4 regions of the Salipaludibacillus sp. HK11 genome follow, and region 1 is predicted to be linked to each of the others. Evidence: riboswitches for the same ligand, from Rfam matches in the RefSeq annotation. Region 1 holds a riboswitch; each other region holds the start of a gene.

Region 1 (4,218 bases):
TTGCCATGCCTTGTTTTGTTTACAGGCCACTCTAATAACCCATTCACCAATTGCTATAATTTGACCTGTCTCTTCTGCTACCGAGATAAATTCAACAGGTGAAATACGCCCCAACTCTGGGTGATCCCATCGTAATAAAGCTTCCATTCCTACTAGTTTTTCCGATTGTAATTCTATCTTCGGTTGATAGTAAAGAGTGAATTGCTTTCTGTCAATCGCATGTCTCAATTCCGTCTCTATTAACATTTTGCGCGCCAATTGATCATGTAAACCTGAAGAGAAAAAGTGAAATCCATTCCCGCCTCTCCCCTTTGCTAAATACATTGCGGCATCCGCATTTTTAAGTAATGTCTCACTGTTCGTACCATGCTCCGGGTAGGAACAGATTCCGATACTGGGGGTTATTGTTATTTCGTTCCTCTCTACAAAAAATGGCTTTACAAATGCTTTTTTTATCGATTTCGATAATTCAATGCATCTTTTTTTAGTAGAATTGGATAGGATTAGAACAAACTCGTCTCCTCCTAACCTATATAAACTTTCATCTGTTCCTAATACACTACTCAATCGTTCCGATGCCTCTTTTAGTATATTGTCTCCAATATGATGACCCAGCGTATCATTTACAATTTTAAAGCGATCTAAATCTATTAAGAGTAACGCTAAATTTTTATTGTTTTCAGCAGCTTGATTGACTATTTGTTCTAAATCGTTCTGAAAGCTAGTACGATTGTTTAATCCCGTTAGCGAATCATGATAGGCCAATTCTCTGTATTCATTTACTAAGTATTCATTTTTTCGAATTATCACGTAATGGCGCACAAGTATCAATACGAAGATAACAATTAAACCAATACTTAGCGCATTTAAATCCCAATTATAACTATGAGTTACTAAAACAATTAAAATAATACTACTTAAATAAGGGAATACTGCCTCCTGCCCATTGAAGATATTTCTAATTTCCCACTTTGGTTTGCGTTGATTTCCTTGGGCAAACTTGCCAGATAAACCAATCAGTATTAAAGCCGTTAACCATATTGGATCAATATAGTTTCCTGGTGCGTGAACCTGTCCAATTAATTCAAAGTAAGCATAACTCGTGTCAGAAATCACTTGTAAGAAGAAACCAACGACAATAAATAACATAATTCGTTTTTCGTTACTGAATTGAGAAAAATAATACAAGCAAGTAATAACGAATAAAATGCTGAGTGACGTTATAGGATAGGCTAAATTTATTATTGTATAATAAAAGGAAAATTCTGAATGGAGTATGATAGGTTCCATTAAATAATGTACACTTATCGCTGCTGCTGAAATCATAAAAATAATAATGTTGAAAAGATAATGGTTATTTTTAATGTAAATACTTATTAATTTTACTTTATATGTTAATGCCGTCAAAAAAAAGATATAAGCTAAGAGCCAGAATAGATAGGTACTGCCAGGGAAATGAGTCTCCCCTTCCAAGATAAAGTATAAAAACCAGAATGCATCAGCAAAAATATAAAATAGAATACCAATACTTAATAATAACCAAAAATACTTCTGCTTCCCTGTGATTGTCCGGTAAGCTTTAAAAATCCAAAAAAAACTCAAAGATCCCCACAAAACTGGAAAAACGCTTGCACCGAATACTCTCATCCATTCATTTTCTCTAAAAATATAAAACCAGCTATAAAAAAACAAAACACTTCCGATAAGGAACAATAACGTTCGCCATTTAGCTATGATCCACACCTCACATTCTATCAAACATTTTTGAAAAATTGACATTTTAAAATAGCAAATATTATAAAGACAGAATTTCTCTATAAGATACATAAAAAGGCTATTCCCCCCCATGGAAATAACCTTTAAACAACTAGTTATTCCTGGTAACCCAGCCGCCATAGTTCATCCTTAGGCCTGTAGCTTTGCGTCCTTGTTTTTCAACAAGTTTGCTCTTAACGGAATACACCTATACATTTATTAACTTTACATTTTATAGTTATATTATAACACAAAAAACAACATCACTAGTACTTTTTTCTAAAATATTTATCAAGTTATAGTCTATAAGACCCAAAAATTGTGAAGTCCATGTTGACAAAACCCTACTACTTAATTTTATATTACTTCAATCTATCCTCACTTAGTCCTATTTCCACGCGACGTTGAACAATTTGTAGTCGAACATAGAAACCAATTGCAGCACAAGTTAAACCTAACGTTATTCCAACCCATAATCCGAATGGACCTAGTTCTGTATAAGCTGAAAAATAATATCCCGCCGGAATCCCAATAATCCAATAAGAGATAAAAGCAGTAATAAATGGTACTTTGACATCTTTATAACCTCTTAACACACCTTGTAATCCTGATTGCGCCGCATCAGAAAGTTGATAGACAATCGCAATAATAAAGAATTGTCCTGCCATCAACACAACTTCACTATCATTTGTATAAAGATACGCAATTTGTTCTCTGAAAAAGAAGAGAAAAACTGCTCCGACTGCTAAGATGCCAATTCCACCCCAGACGCCAAGACGTCCATATTGTTTGGCAGCCCGAATCTTTCCCCCTCCCACAGAAAAACCTACAACAATTGTTAAGGCCATCGAAATACTTAATGGAATCATGAAAATAAGCGAAGTAAAACTTAATGCAATCTGATGCGCAGCAATGGTTACCGTAGTAAACATAACTCCCATCAATAGTGTTACAACTGAAAAGATGCTCGCCTCAAAGAAAATAGATAGACCTATCGGAATTCCAATCGAAAGCTGCTCTTTCCATGTTTTCCAAGATGGTTTCACCCATTTTACAAGAATTTGGTAATGTCTAATCACCGGTACTTTAAATGTCATCCATACACTAAAAAACAGAATGATCCAATACGTCAGTGCAGTTGCATAACCAGCACCAATACCGCCCAATGTTGGTAATCCAAAGTTACCAAATATAAAGCCATAGTTTAACAAAACATTAAAAGGAACTGCTGATACTGTAATAATCATTGTTATTCGTGTGAACCCTTGTCCATCAAAGAAATTGCGAAGTACATTCGCCAAAAATAACGGAATGATACCTATTGATAAGCCGACTAAATAGTGCAAAGAAATATGGGTTACAGCATCGGTTAAATTCATGATCGATAAAATTGGTTCAAGTAAAAATACTCCACCAACGACAACGATAAGAGCAAGAACAATTGATAAATATATCGCTTGTGTCACCGATTCGGAAATTTTATCTTTTCGACCACTTCCCACTAGCTGCGCTACAATTGTAGTTACAGCTAATAATATACCGTTAATTCCAGTGAACACCGGTAACCATAAACTAGAACCAATCGCAACGCCAGCTAAATCATCCGTACCTACCCGGCCAGACATCATTGTATCTACTAAATTCATTGCAAAAAAACTAACTTGTGTCACCATAATCGGCCATAATATTCTTGAGAATAGAAGTACTTTTTCTCTGCTTGTCTCTACATGTTCCATTTTTTCACCTATAATTTCATCGTTAAATTTTTAACCATATTCAGACAAGACTGCTGAAAATATACATCATCCTATTCTATCAAAAAAAGTTGAATAAATCCTTATCTTTTCATTTCAAAAACAACAAAAAAGTCATCGCATAGATTTCCCCCTATGAGATGACTTTTTTTATTTCTACTCCTTCTAAATTAAAACAAATTCAAAAAGCTACAATTCCAAAACTGAAATTGTAGCTTCAGTAATTTCATTATACCTTCTCAATAGCTTCGTCAATAGAGACATCACCATTTAATATTTCAAAAATTTTGCCATACGTATTTTTCTTGTCTAATGTTTCTACTACAACATGGCCAACATCAGCACGAGTAATTGTCGTATTCCGATGACCGATTTTCTCTTCAAGTAGTATTCTTCCAGTTGGTTCATCGTTCGTAAGTCCACCAGGCCTTACTATCGTATAATCTAGCCCACTAGCCTTAAGGTGATCATCTGCAAGTTTTTTTGCTACAACATAATGACGCATTTTTTCTGGAGCACTTTCCGGATCATCTACGTTGATGGCACTCACCATGACAAAGCGCTTTACACCTTGCTTCTTAGCTTCATCCACTGTTTTCATCGCTCCCCACAAATCAATGAGAACGGTTTTGTCAGCGCCTGTATGGGGCCCAGAACCTGCTGCAAATACAACGGCATCTACGTCTTTAAAAGCATGAGAAATATCACC
Region 2 (4,218 bases), 1.8 Mb from region 1:
TCGCACCATTTTGCATCAAAGCAAGTGCTCCAGATGTTACTGTTCTTGCTGTATCAATCATATCATCAATGATAATTGCTGTCTTACCTTCAATATCTCCAATAACATTAATACCAAGAACTGCGTCCGGAGCATCACTTCTTTGCTTATCCAAAAACGCAATTGGGCAATCAAGTTTATTTGCTAGCGCTCTTGCTCTTGACGTTCCAGCATTTTCAGGTGCAACAACAACTATGTCCTGTAGTTTTTTCTCAAGAAAATAATTCGCAATAATTGAATTAACATTTAACTGATCGACGGGAATATTGAAAAACCCTTGAACTTGAGGAGCATGTAAATCAACCGAAATAACCCTAGTCGCACCAGCGGCTTCCAGCAAATTAGCAATTAATTTTGCTGTGATAGGCTCTCTTGATCGAGCTTTTCTATCTTGCCTTGAATAACCATAGTAAGGGATTACAATATTAATAGTCTGCGCTGATGCTCTCTTTAAAGCATCAATCATAATAAGTAATTCCATTAAGTATTCATTACCTGGTTCTGCTGTTGATTGGATTAGATATGTATCAAAACCTCTTATCGTCTCTTCAATATTCATCTGAACTTCTCCATCTGCAAAACGTTTAATTGAACATTTACCTAACTCAACTTGCATATGCTCTGCAATTTCCTCAGCGAGAGGTGGATTGGAATTCAGTGTAAATAATTTCATCTTTGATAAATCTCTATTATTGCTCATGTTTCCCCTCCATAATTCATCATCTTTGAACTATTCTATCACAATATTTATCATCTGTTGATGTAAATCGTATAAAAGCCTTTTATTATTTATTGTCCTCTTAACACTATTTTATTCGATGGCTAAGTTTTAGTCAGCAAAAATCGATAAATTCCTAATATAACAATAGTGCAAGTTTAATGTTGAGGCAAAATTAAAGCTTTAGATCTTCCTATTATCTATACTAGATAATTGTATAAATAGTGGTAAAAAGGTATAATTTAATGGATGTGTTTATATTCTATAAAATACTTTTTAAAATATTCAGTTTATGATATTAAAGGATTCGATTGGACGTGATCATTTGTTAAGAAGAAACATACCTAATGGCATAACGATGTCAAATTTAATTTTCGGTTTTTTATCTATTGGATCAGCATTCATGAGTGATTTCCAAAACGCAGCGATTTTCATCTTAATCGGAATGATGTTAGATAGTATGGATGGTTGGATGGCAAGAAAACTTGATGTAGAAACCGCTTTTGGTAAAGAATTAGACTCTTTAGCGGATATTGTTACTTTCGGAATAGCTCCTGCTATTTTAATGTTTGGTACTACCTTTTCCAATATGGGAATGATAGGTCTTATGATTGCGGGTATGTTCCCTTTTTTCGGTGCGATTAGGCTTGCAAGATTCAATATAGATGAAGAAACAACATCTTCAAAAGGTTTTTTTACAGGAGTGCCAATAACTGCAGCAGGTGGTATTATTGCACTATTAACAATCTTTAATTTTATCGTTCCCCAAGCAGCTATTTCTGTCATTTATACATTGTTATGTGTTTTGATGGTCAGTAAATTGAAAATCCCTAGTTTAAAAGAAGTGCCAATTCCAAAGTATGGAACTATTATAACTGCATTGCTAGCTTCAATGCTTATAGTAACAGGTTTCAACGCTTCTATTGAATATTCAAATTGGATTATTTTTGCTATATTACTTTATTTAGCATTTATGCTCATTCATTTTATATTGAAGAAAAAAAGATTGAATTCAAAGTAATACTAAAAAGACCACTGATTACTATTAATCAGTGGTCTTTTTTATATGAAAGTTGATTATCTTTAAAAGTCCTGTATTATTGATAAAAATTTGTTTATTTTATTGACTAAGGGGTATTAAAAGTAACATAACGTATAGGAAATTCCCTCTCTTTTACAATAAAATAAGAATTCTGTTGAAATTTGTAGATAATTGTTGTAAAATTTAATAGTAGTAGTTCTTAGGTATCGTATTTGCACTAAATTGACAATTGAAACGTAAGTGGCAAAACTGTGGAAACACAGTGACGCAAAACTATAGGGGCTAAAGCAATGCTACGCCAGCCAGTTGCCGTTTCAGGAGAACATCCTGTTACAGGGGTGTTTTTTTTCGCTCCTTTATTGAGGCAGTTTGCTGACTTTGTATAGTTCACTATAGTGAAAAAACTATACACAAGGAGGTTCACTCATGTTACAAATGAATGTAAAGGTCCTAGAAGAAGATCGAAATTCTCTTGTATTTAACGATCCAATGAACTTAATTTCAGATTCGGTTAAGAAAGAAATGAGCGACCTTATTGAAATCTACGAGTCCAAAACTAAAGTTCCCGCTAAAAATGATTTAAGAAATTTGACTTTTTATAGTATACAAGGTTATGACGATCAAACAAAACAATTTCTTGCAGAACAGACCAAATGTGGCGATGAACAGTCTATAAATCTTCTCATCGTTGATGGCCCACTCCACACAGACTTATTGAAATTTTTACTTTTACCCGTTAATGGAATTGTAACGATACCTTTTCTAACAGATAATTTTGACTTTGTTATGGACGGATTAGCACAACATGATGTAATCTTAGAACATGGGTTGCACAAAAAATTAAGTAAAGATTTGATACACAAAAAGTCATTCTCTACACCTATTAAACAATTTATATTAAATAAAAATAAAATTTCAATTGATTTATCCGATCGAGATCATCAAGTTCTACAGCTGCTTTTAGATGGGCATAGTAATTCAGAAATAGCTGAAAAAATGCATTTTGCCAGATCTACCGTTTCAACAATCATTAGTGCTCTACTTAAGAAAATGAAAGCATCTGATCGAACGGATGCTACAGTTAAAACTATTCGATATGGATGGGTAGACTGTTATAGGTGAATTTTGTTACTAAAAAACTACTAAAGCATGATGATAAAAATCATGCTTTATTTTTTGTTACTTCGCATATGTAAGAATTGCCCCTGGACTTATGGATTTACCAATTTGTGTCTCAACTTGAAGGGCAATGGCCTGTGTAATTTTTTAGTCATTAAATCGAAAGTATCTCAGTTAAACGAAACAAATCATTGTCGAATTCTTTGTTCACTTCTAAAGATTCTGTAATATTCATATAAAATAAATGATTATCTTTTATTCCTATCACTTTATTCGTTTCTCCTTCAATGAGCAGTTCAACTGATTTCACCCCCATTTTACTACCCAAAATTCTATCGAATGATGATGGATCGCCACCTCGCTGAATAAAACCTAACGTTGTTTTCCTTGCATCTACCCCTGCTTCGTTTGCTAATTGGTTCTTTAAATTTGAAGCACTGCCTGATCCTTCTGCGAGTAAAATAATGTGATGAAGTTTCCCGCGTTTTTTTCCATCGTTCAATTTTTTAATTATTTCATCCATGTCAACTGGTCTTTCAGGAGTTATAATTATTTCCGCTCCACCAGCTATTCCAGCATGAAGAGCGAGATCCCCGCAATTTCTCCCCATCACTTCAATAATTGTTGCCTTTTCGTGAGAGGTTGATGTATCGCGAATTTTAGAGATCGCTTCCAAAACTGTATTAACAGCAGTATCAAATCCAATTGTATAATCTGTATAAGCTAAATCGTTATCAATCGTACCAGGGATCCCAATCGTCTTAATCCCCATATTGCTTAGTTCCCTCGCACCTTGAAATGAGCCATCTCCACCAATAACTACAAGTCCATCAATGTTATTTTCCTGTAATTTCTTCATCGCTATTTTTCTACCTTCTAAAGTTTTGAACTCTTCACAACGAGACGATTTCAACATCGTTCCACCTTTATGAATAATATCTCCAACAGAAGACGCTTCCATCTGAGTCATGTCACCATCAATTAAACCTTGAAACCCTCGATTGACTCCCATCACTTCAATATTATGATAAATAGCGGAACGCACAACAGCACGTATTGCGGCATTCATACCTGGAGAATCTCCTCCACTTGTTAATACGCCAATTTTTTTCATTTTAAAGTCCCCCAAATATATTTGATGTCTGACATCCAACATATATTCTATGTTACACAGTATTTTAAAAAAAATCTAGCTTTTTTATAGAACGCTTTCAGCTTTTTATCTATTCATCGAAGAAAATCATTAAAATTATTAAATAAAACAAAAAAAAGCAGTCACATGATTAACTACTTTTTTTCG
Region 3 (4,218 bases), 160 kb from region 1:
TTGCTAAAAGTTATACAAATACTTTAACGATGGAGTCGGAATTATATTTTGTTGGTTTGTTAGGCCTTCTCCTTTTCTACGGTATTCAAAAAATTGTGAGGAAAAAACAAAATCTGAACTACGAAAAAGCTAGGTCATTATTTTGGATGCAGATCAGTTTTTTTACGATTTATAATATGCTTGTTTCTTACACGGTCCTTTCTCATAAAGTTGCGGGGATACAAGCTGTTTTTTATGGACTTGCGGTTGGTCTTCATTTTATTGCAATTGCCCATGATTTATGGATCGAATACGGGGATCTTTATAATAAAATTGGGAGGTATGTTCTTGTTTGTGGAATTTTGGCTGGCTGGTACATTGGAATGAAGGTTACATTGCCTGCGTTGGTCCAAGCAATTATTTTTGCATTCATTTCAGGGGCAATGATCTTAAATGTTTTAAAATATGAGCTACCTCCTGACCAAGAAGCACACTATCCAACTTTTGCATTCGGCGTCGTCTCCTATACAGTAGTGACGATGTCATTGAAATACTTTTTTCAATGGTAATATAAAGTCACAGAAGCACTAGTGGATAATTTATATTTTTTTGTTCAACCTTAAAAGACATTCTCTCCTGTATTGAGGAGAAAATGCCTTTTAAATAAAAAGTGTCTCTTTATCAGCTAAATAAAGCTGTAAAAGTTTCTTGCCCAGCAATTCCATCGATCTTAATTCCTTGCGCTCGTTGAAATCTCCTTACCGCACTCTCGGTTTTCGGGCCGAATATTCCATCAATTGAACCTGGAGAGAATCCTTTACCTAAGAGTGTAGCCTGTAGAACCCAGGTAATATTTCCTCTTGCTCCTCTCCTTACATTAACAACTGCACCTCTCGTATTTGGGCCCCAAATTCCATCTACGACAAGCCTCCGATTAAATTGTTTGTTTAATTCCGTTTGTAACCCTTTTAACAAAGTTCCTTGTGTTTCAGGTCCGTAAATATTATCAACGGCAATCGAAAGGGCATATCTATCATTTAACGTTGATTGAATCTGACTGATTTCCCCTGATGGTGGAGAACCTTCTTCATCTGATCCGTTTGTCTCATCCGTCCCACTTTCAGTTCCATTCCCTTTTAGATTATAAATCGAAACAAGCCCATTGGTATGTCCTTTGGCTATCGCTTCCAAAAAATCGCTGTCTTTAAGCTTCGCAGCTTCAGCAGCATTATCAATAAATAGATTTTCTGTTAAAATTGCAGGCATGTTTGTACGACGGAGCACCGCAAAATTGGCGCTTTTTCTACCTCGATCTCTCACCCCTATTTGGGCAATAATCTCCGAATGCATAATTGATTGATTCGATCGCGTTTGTGACTTGACATTTCCATTCCAAATATACGATTCAAATCCAGTTCCACCAGCAGCATTCACATGAACAGAAATAAAATAATCTGCTCCCCAGGAATTCGCCAAAGTAGCTCGATTTGATAGTGAAATAAATCGATCATCTTCTCGACTCATCCTCACTTCCACATCGTTAAATCGATTTAACTGTCGTCTAATCCGTCTAGATATATCCAACACAAGATCTTTCTCTCTCAACCCATTCCCTATTGCTCCTGGATCATCTCCACCATGACCAGGATCTATAAAAATCTTAACCATAAACTTCTCCTCCTTTATTTGCAGAAAGCAATTGAGTAAGTTCGACTAGTCCCCTATTTACTTGTACTCCCTAGAAAAAACCTCCCCTTATCCACTATATAATGCGTTGTTAGCTCGAAACGTTTGGACAAGTGAAGGATATTTGTTAAAAATCATCATCTGCTTGCCAATTTTTGAGTTATTCAGCAACCTGCTTAAGATAAATCCTCAATAAATTAGTTTTTTTGGTTTTAATCCTTTAGCTAAGTTAAACATTCTTAAAGTAAAAAAAATACTGATCCATTTGGACCAGTAGCATACATGATTTACATTTATTTAATTGACGTTCATTCATGGAAAAAATGCAAACCTAAAAAAATACAGTACCAATAATAAATTATGACACATTCCCTTTTTGGTCATTCAAAACAATAAAACTTTTTTCACTTTTTCTGTGATTAAAAAATTGTAGAACATCCTCTGGAGTCATCCCTATCTCCCGAGCCTCTTCCATCAATTTTACCCATTCTTTGTCTAAGGTTGAGCCAAATGTATTTTCCATTGCTTCCCTAGACCTCCTTTCCCACAAGTACCTAATAGGCAGCCTGGCGATCATAGGCCTTTTTTTCAGACCGTTAGACCCATAGCTTTGCGCCACTGCTTTTAAGCAGGTTTGCCTTTTACTAGTAGGAAGATTTTAATCAAAGACAATGTGCTAATCGACGAAGTTACCATTGATATGTTTAAATTTTCTATCTTATTCAAGTGTACTCTTCCATCCCTAGAATTCCTTCACCTGTCAACCTGTCTAAATTTTAATATACAGGGCAAAGGTTAAATCTAAGTTAAATAAAGGGAAAAAAATGATTCTTTTTTTAAATTAGTATTAAAAATATACTAACCATAGAATAGCCACCTACAATGCTAGTTAACATCTTGAAACTTATAACCAAACCCACGCACCGTCTTAATATGAGACGGATGAGCTGGATCTTTCTCAATTTTCTTTCGCAAATTACGAATGTGGACGGAGACTGTTTTCAAATCTCCAAATTGGTCAATACCCCAAATTTGATTATAAATCTGTTCTGAACTAAACACTTGGTTAGGGTTCTTTAGAAATAGCAAGAGCAATTGGAGTTCCTTTGCATACAATGAAACGAGTTTATTATTAACAAACACTTCAAAGCTATTTAAATTTACAGATATTTCGCCCGATTGTAAGACTCGGGTACTCTTCACCTCACCGAAAGACTGTAACCCATTTCGACGTAAATTTGCCTTTATGCGGGCCTCTAATTCAGCAAGGTCAAACGGTTTCGTAATATAATCATCTCCGCCTGCATTGAGGCCTTTCACTTTATCAGTCGAAGATCTCTTACAACTCATGAAAATAATCGGAACATTTGTTATTAATCTAATTTTCTCACAAACTTCAAACCCTTCCATTCCAGGTAAAAGAATGTCCAATAATACTAATTCTGGTTGTTGTTCTGGGATTATATTTAAGGCATTTATCCCATTCTCAGCTGTAAAAACGAGATATCCTTTTTTTTGTAAATATAATGAAGTCAATTCACGAATGTCATCATCGTCTTCTACAATTAATATTTTCTCTGGATTCACTTACTCACACCCCTTCGTTTTTCACTGAATCTTTGAAAACAACTGGCAACGAGACAAAAAAAGAAGTCCCTGTTTCCGCTGAACTTTCAACCCATATTTCGCCTTTATGATATTCAATAATTTCTTTCGTTATCGCTAAACCTAACCCTGTCCCACTATCACCAGAATAATTGCTCCCTTTATAAAATCGTTCAAATATGTGGGGCAATGTCGATTGATCGATGCCAATTCCGTTATCCTTTACCTCAATAACTACCATACCATCAAACTCAAACGTTTTATTGTTTCGCTTATTTTTTGATACCTCCGCTGAAATCGTGATCACTCCACCAGAGGAAGTGTGTTTGATCGCATTAGAGATCAAATTAGAAAAAACCTGATCCATTCTCTCAATATCAATAAGGAGAATAGTTGTATCCACTCTATGTAGATAGTTTACATTCGTTTTTATAAGATTTATATTACTTTGATTCACTTCTAATTCAAATCTGTTATACACATCTAATAGCCATGGTTCAAGTTCAATATTTTCAATATTTAATCTCATTTTTCCAGATTCAAACTTTACAAGGTCAAACAAATCATTAATAAGACGATCTAATAATTTCACCTTATTTTCTACAATATTTAAGTATTTCAAGTTGCCAGCATCAATGTATCCTTCCTTAACCGTTTGCACGTAGCCTTGTAAAAACGTGATAGGCGTTCCTAATTCATGAGAAATATTCGATAGTAAATGAACTCTACCTTTTTCCATGTCAATTAATTCTTGATTTGATTCGATTAATTGCTCATTTCTCTCTGCTAATTCTTTCGTTCTCGCATCCACTTTATCTTCTAGATCATTATTTAAGTTTTTTAATTTGATATTTATATTTTTTAACTCCTCCGCTCTGTCTTTAATTTCTTTATCAGCCTGCTTTAATCGGATCAACGTCTTAGTTCGAGACAATAACTCTCTTTTAT
Region 4 (4,218 bases), 1.1 Mb from region 1:
GATTATGAAGATGTGCGTGCTAAAGCAATTGAGCACAAACCGAAAATGATCGTCGCTGGAGCAAGTGCCTATCCGCGTGAAATTGATTTTGCTAAATTCCGTGAAATAGCCGATGAGGTTGATGCATACTTAATGGTTGATATGGCTCACATTGCTGGATTAGTTGCAACAGGTGATCATCAAAATCCGGTTCCTTTTTCTGATTTTGTGACGACAACAACGCACAAAACCCTCCGTGGACCACGTGGTGGGATGATTCTTTGTAAAGAAGAATATGGAAAGAAAATTGACAAAGCGATGTTCCCAGGCCTTCAAGGTGGACCGCTTATGCACGTGATCGCTTCAAAAGCGGTCGCACTTGGTGAAGCACTACAAGACGATTTCAAAAAGTATTCTGCGCAAGTCAAAATGAATGCCGCAGCACTTGCCGCCTCTCTGAAAGAGGAAGGCGTCGATCTCGTCTCTGGAGGAACGGATAATCATTTAGTATTACTTGATTTGAGAGGATTATCTTTGACAGGAAAAATCGCCGAGGAAGCGTTGGACAAAGTGGGGATTACTGCGAACAAAAATACGATCCCGTTTGACCCAGAAAGTCCTTTTGTTACGAGTGGTTTGCGCATTGGTACGGCTGCTGTGACATCTCGTGGTTTTAAGGAGAGCGAATTGCAGAAGGTCGGTAAGATTATTGGCCTTGTGTTGAAGAATGTGGAAGATGAGAATGTGTTGAATAATGCGAAGGATGCGGTTCTTGAGTTAACGGGACGCTTCCCGCTTTACGCAGATGAATAAATAATTGATGAGCAGCTGTCGGTTTTTTGGCAGGTGCTCTTTTTTGTTGATGGGATTCTAAGTTGACTCTTGAATATAACTGTTGTTTTGTGTAGAATTTCTTAGGAGCGTGTAAGTGATTAATGAATCTTTTTGTACTTTAAGAATGTTTAACTTTGTTAAAGGATTAAAGTATAAGATAAACTAAGGCTTTCGCCATGAAGGATTTGGCGAGAAGCCAAGTTTTTCTAGTAAAAATAAATGGATTCTATCTATAAAGGAGCGGGTTTTAATGGGTAAAGTGTATGTGTTCGATCATCCTCTCATTCAACATAAGTTAACGTATATTCGCAAGAAAGAGACTGGTACAAAAGAGTTTCGCGAATTAACAAATGAGATTGCTGGGTTGATGGCTTTTGAAATCACGAGAGAGCTTCCGCTTCGTAATGTTGAGGTGGAAACGCCGGTAGCAATGGCGAATTGCCAGACGATTGCTGGTAAAAAATTAGGAATTATTCCGATTCTTCGTGCAGGGCTAGGTATGGTTGATGGCATCATGGGGTTAATTCCTGCAGCTAAAGTGGGACATGTTGGTTTGTACCGCGATCCTGAAACGTTGATGCCGGTGGAATATTATGTGAAGCTTCCAAAGGATATTGAGGAACGTGAATTGATTGTTGTTGATCCGATGCTTGCAACTGGTGGTTCAGCAATTGAGGCAATCAATGTCGTGAAAAAGCGTGGTGGGAAAAACATTAAATTGATGTGTCTCGTCGCGGCACCTGAGGGCGTTGAAGCGATGGAGAAAGCTCATCCTGATGTGGATATTTATCTTGCGGCGTTGGACGAGAAGTTAAACGACCACGGCTACATAGTACCAGGCCTAGGTGACGCTGGAGACCGCTTGTTCGGAACGAAGTAATTGGCGAACTTATCACGTTTAATAGCATAGGTTATCTTAGAGGAAAAGCAGACGCTTTTTCTCTTTCTTTGGTTAGACTGAAGCTTAGCGTATTCAGAAATTAGTGGAATGTGGTGTTGGTACAAATGGAATGTCTGCCGCATTGTTGAGATTTTTCATATATTTCAAAAAATGTAAGTTAGCTAACATCTTTTGATAGTTAAATTGTGTAAAATAAAATGAAAGATTGATTATCTGTCAATAAGAAATCCTTGATTTAAAGCACACAATCATTTTTCTTTTACTAGTAAAAGGCAAACCTGTCGAAAGGCAGAGACGCAAAGCTTTGGGTCTAAAGGTGCACCAAGTCGAGTAGCTTGCACCAATGATTGCCAGGCCTCCTTAGTTTAAAAGAATTATAGGAAAGGGGGCGTGGTGATGGTTAGAAAAAGTATTAACGCAGATTTGGACAAAGAGTGGCAGAGTTTGATGATCAAAGCAAAAAATCAAGGGATGACGGCAGAGGAAGTTAGAAATTTCCTTCAAGATCGAAGAAGTGCATTTTCTCGAAGCATTGTAGAACAGACGAAGCGACAAAAGAGCTCATCTGCTTAATTAAGCAGATGAGCTAATGAAGAAAATGATAAGACTTTGTTATCGATAATCAGCAACTTTCTCATTCATGTTTAATTGATAAAAACCATTTTTACGCCTAATAACATTGTTTTCTTCAAGATTTTTAACTATTAGACTAATCGTTTCTCTTGATGAGCCAACCATTGTTGCCAAATCAGCTTGAGTTAATTTTACTGAAGCAGTCAGCCAAGAGTCATCAGAAGTAGCTAGCGAATGAGTTAATTTGTTAAGGATGAAAAGCAATCTATCTTCGACTGGGTCCAAGGCAATTTTTTCACTTAATTGGTACGTATTTTGTAAGCGAACAGTTAAGATATCGAGTAGTTTCAAGGCGACTGACGGATTTCTAGTTAAAAAGAGGGTGAACTGCTCATTGCTTATGCAACAAACATGACATTCTCCTATCGTTTCTACATAATAGAAATCACTATCGGGAGATGATTTACCGATAGAGCCAAACATATTGCCATCAGTGAAAATATCGAGCGTAAATTGTTTGCCAGCTTGATTTACTCGGTACAAACGGACTTGTCCTTTTTTGAGAAGATAAACAGTGTTTGTTGGTGTATTCGGAGAGGCGACAATTGTTCTTTTTGGATGAATCATCTCCTTACTCATCTCTCCTAGCATAATCAGTTCTTTTTCAGGTAACTCCCTTAACAAGTTAAAATGAGATAATAGATTTAATTTGTCCATAACCACAACTCCTCAAAAAAATCAAAATACCCAATGCAGAGTATTATTTTACCATATTTCCTAGACGATTCCCCAATATTATTTGGAAAATTCAAGAGGTGCCTCTTTTTATGGTTGTAAAAAGCAGTGTGAGCTTGTTGAGTTTAACAGGATATGATATCGCTCGAATCCCTTAAAAGAAGGTTTCCCCAGACATTCCTGTGAACCAGCAACCGCACCCTAAGACTCACTCTGCAACTCCTCGCAACAAAACTCACCACCTTAACCAGTTACAATCTCATTTCAATGGATAAAAGAGCAATAAATAGTAAAAGATAGAGGGGCAGGAAAAGTGACGAAAGGGGATTTAATATTGAACAAACGTTTTAACCTTCGCTCTCTATATAAACAAATTAGTCTCATAGCGCTAATCATTCTTTGCCTCACCGCGGTACTATTTCCGCTTATAGGCAGCGCACAAAATGACACCTATGATCGACTCGAGCATCCGAGATCAATTGAAATCAACAACAGTAACAATAACAACGACGAACAAGAGACGATCACCTTTCCCGATCGGCCCGAAATTCACGATGGCGTCCTGCCGATCAGTACGACAAATGATCAACCAGCAATTTATATTATTGAAGCAAAAAACAATCCAAAAAAACTAGCAAAAAAAGTAGAACAAACGATAGAAGGTGCAGAACGAAGAAAGATGTTCAAGCACATTTTTAACGGATTTTCGATACAACTTTCCGAAGAACAAGCCAACAAAGTCGCAGCACTAGACGAAGTCGCAAGCATCGATAAAGTCGCATTCTATCAGCCCTACGTTGATGAAAGCATTCCATTTATCGGCGGAACTTCAGGGAACACGAACAGCCTATTTACTAGGGGAGACGACAACTTGACAGGTAAAGGTGTAAAAGTTGCCGTCATTGATACCGGCGTTGATTATGCCCACCCCGATTTAAAAGATAATTATCACGGAGGCTTTGATGTCATCGATCAAGACGACGACCCGATGGAAACAAAGAAAGAACAAGGGGTCCCGACCATCCATGGCACTCACGTCGCCGGAATCATATCAGCTAACGGAAAACTAAAAGGCGTTGCACCCGAATCAGAAATTCATGCCTATCGCGCGCTCGGACCTAACGGAATGGGCACAACCGAACAAGTCATCGAAGCAATCGAGAAAGCCGTCGAAGATGAAGTTGACGTCATAAACT

Evidence for each region. Region 1 has a riboswitch for cyclic di-GMP ahead of ACM26V_RS21460 (putative bifunctional diguanylate cyclase/phosphodiesterase). Riboswitches for the same ligand answer to the same signal wherever they lie in the genome.
Region 2: it holds a riboswitch for cyclic di-GMP, as region 1 does, so the genes downstream of both, ACM26V_RS05705 (response regulator transcription factor) here and ACM26V_RS21460 (putative bifunctional diguanylate cyclase/phosphodiesterase) in region 1, are expected to answer to the same signal.
Region 3: it holds a riboswitch for cyclic di-GMP, as region 1 does, so the genes downstream of both, ACM26V_RS20785 (anti-repressor SinI family protein) here and ACM26V_RS21460 (putative bifunctional diguanylate cyclase/phosphodiesterase) in region 1, are expected to answer to the same signal.
Region 4: it holds a riboswitch for cyclic di-GMP, as region 1 does, so the genes downstream of both, ACM26V_RS16210 (anti-repressor SinI family protein) here and ACM26V_RS21460 (putative bifunctional diguanylate cyclase/phosphodiesterase) in region 1, are expected to answer to the same signal.

Annotation. Positions count from the first base shown of each region.
Region 1 covers NZ_CP181045.1:4,531,597-4,535,814, reverse strand. Annotated here, with positions in the region: gene ACM26V_RS21460 (putative bifunctional diguanylate cyclase/phosphodiesterase) at 1-1,779, opposite strand, end outside; cyclic di-GMP riboswitch class I at 1,877-1,958, opposite strand; gene ACM26V_RS21455 (MATE family efflux transporter) at 2,118-3,491, opposite strand; gene ACM26V_RS21450 (SDR family oxidoreductase) at 3,739-4,218, opposite strand, start outside.
Region 2 covers NZ_CP181045.1:1,121,912-1,126,129, reverse strand. Annotated here, with positions in the region: gene ACM26V_RS05715 (ribose-phosphate diphosphokinase) at 1-739, opposite strand, end outside; gene pssA (CDP-diacylglycerol--serine O-phosphatidyltransferase) at 1,083-1,778, shown strand; cyclic di-GMP riboswitch class I at 2,032-2,113, shown strand; gene ACM26V_RS05705 (response regulator transcription factor) at 2,226-2,921, shown strand; gene pfkA (6-phosphofructokinase) at 3,073-4,032, opposite strand.
Region 3 covers NZ_CP181045.1:4,376,084-4,380,301, reverse strand. Annotated here, with positions in the region: gene ACM26V_RS20795 (hypothetical protein) at 1-548, shown strand, start outside; gene ACM26V_RS20790 (N-acetylmuramoyl-L-alanine amidase) at 661-1,647, opposite strand; gene ACM26V_RS20785 (anti-repressor SinI family protein) at 2,024-2,188, opposite strand; cyclic di-GMP riboswitch class I at 2,223-2,314, opposite strand; gene ACM26V_RS20780 (response regulator transcription factor) at 2,551-3,252, opposite strand; gene ACM26V_RS20775 (ATP-binding protein) at 3,257-4,218, opposite strand, start outside.
Region 4 covers NZ_CP181045.1:3,462,641-3,466,858, reverse strand. Annotated here, with positions in the region: gene glyA (serine hydroxymethyltransferase) at 1-792, shown strand, start outside; gene upp (uracil phosphoribosyltransferase) at 1,064-1,693, shown strand; cyclic di-GMP riboswitch class I at 1,976-2,077, shown strand; gene ACM26V_RS16210 (anti-repressor SinI family protein) at 2,111-2,287, shown strand; gene ACM26V_RS16205 (Crp/Fnr family transcriptional regulator) at 2,327-3,004, opposite strand; gene ACM26V_RS16200 (S8 family serine peptidase) at 3,357-4,218, shown strand, end outside.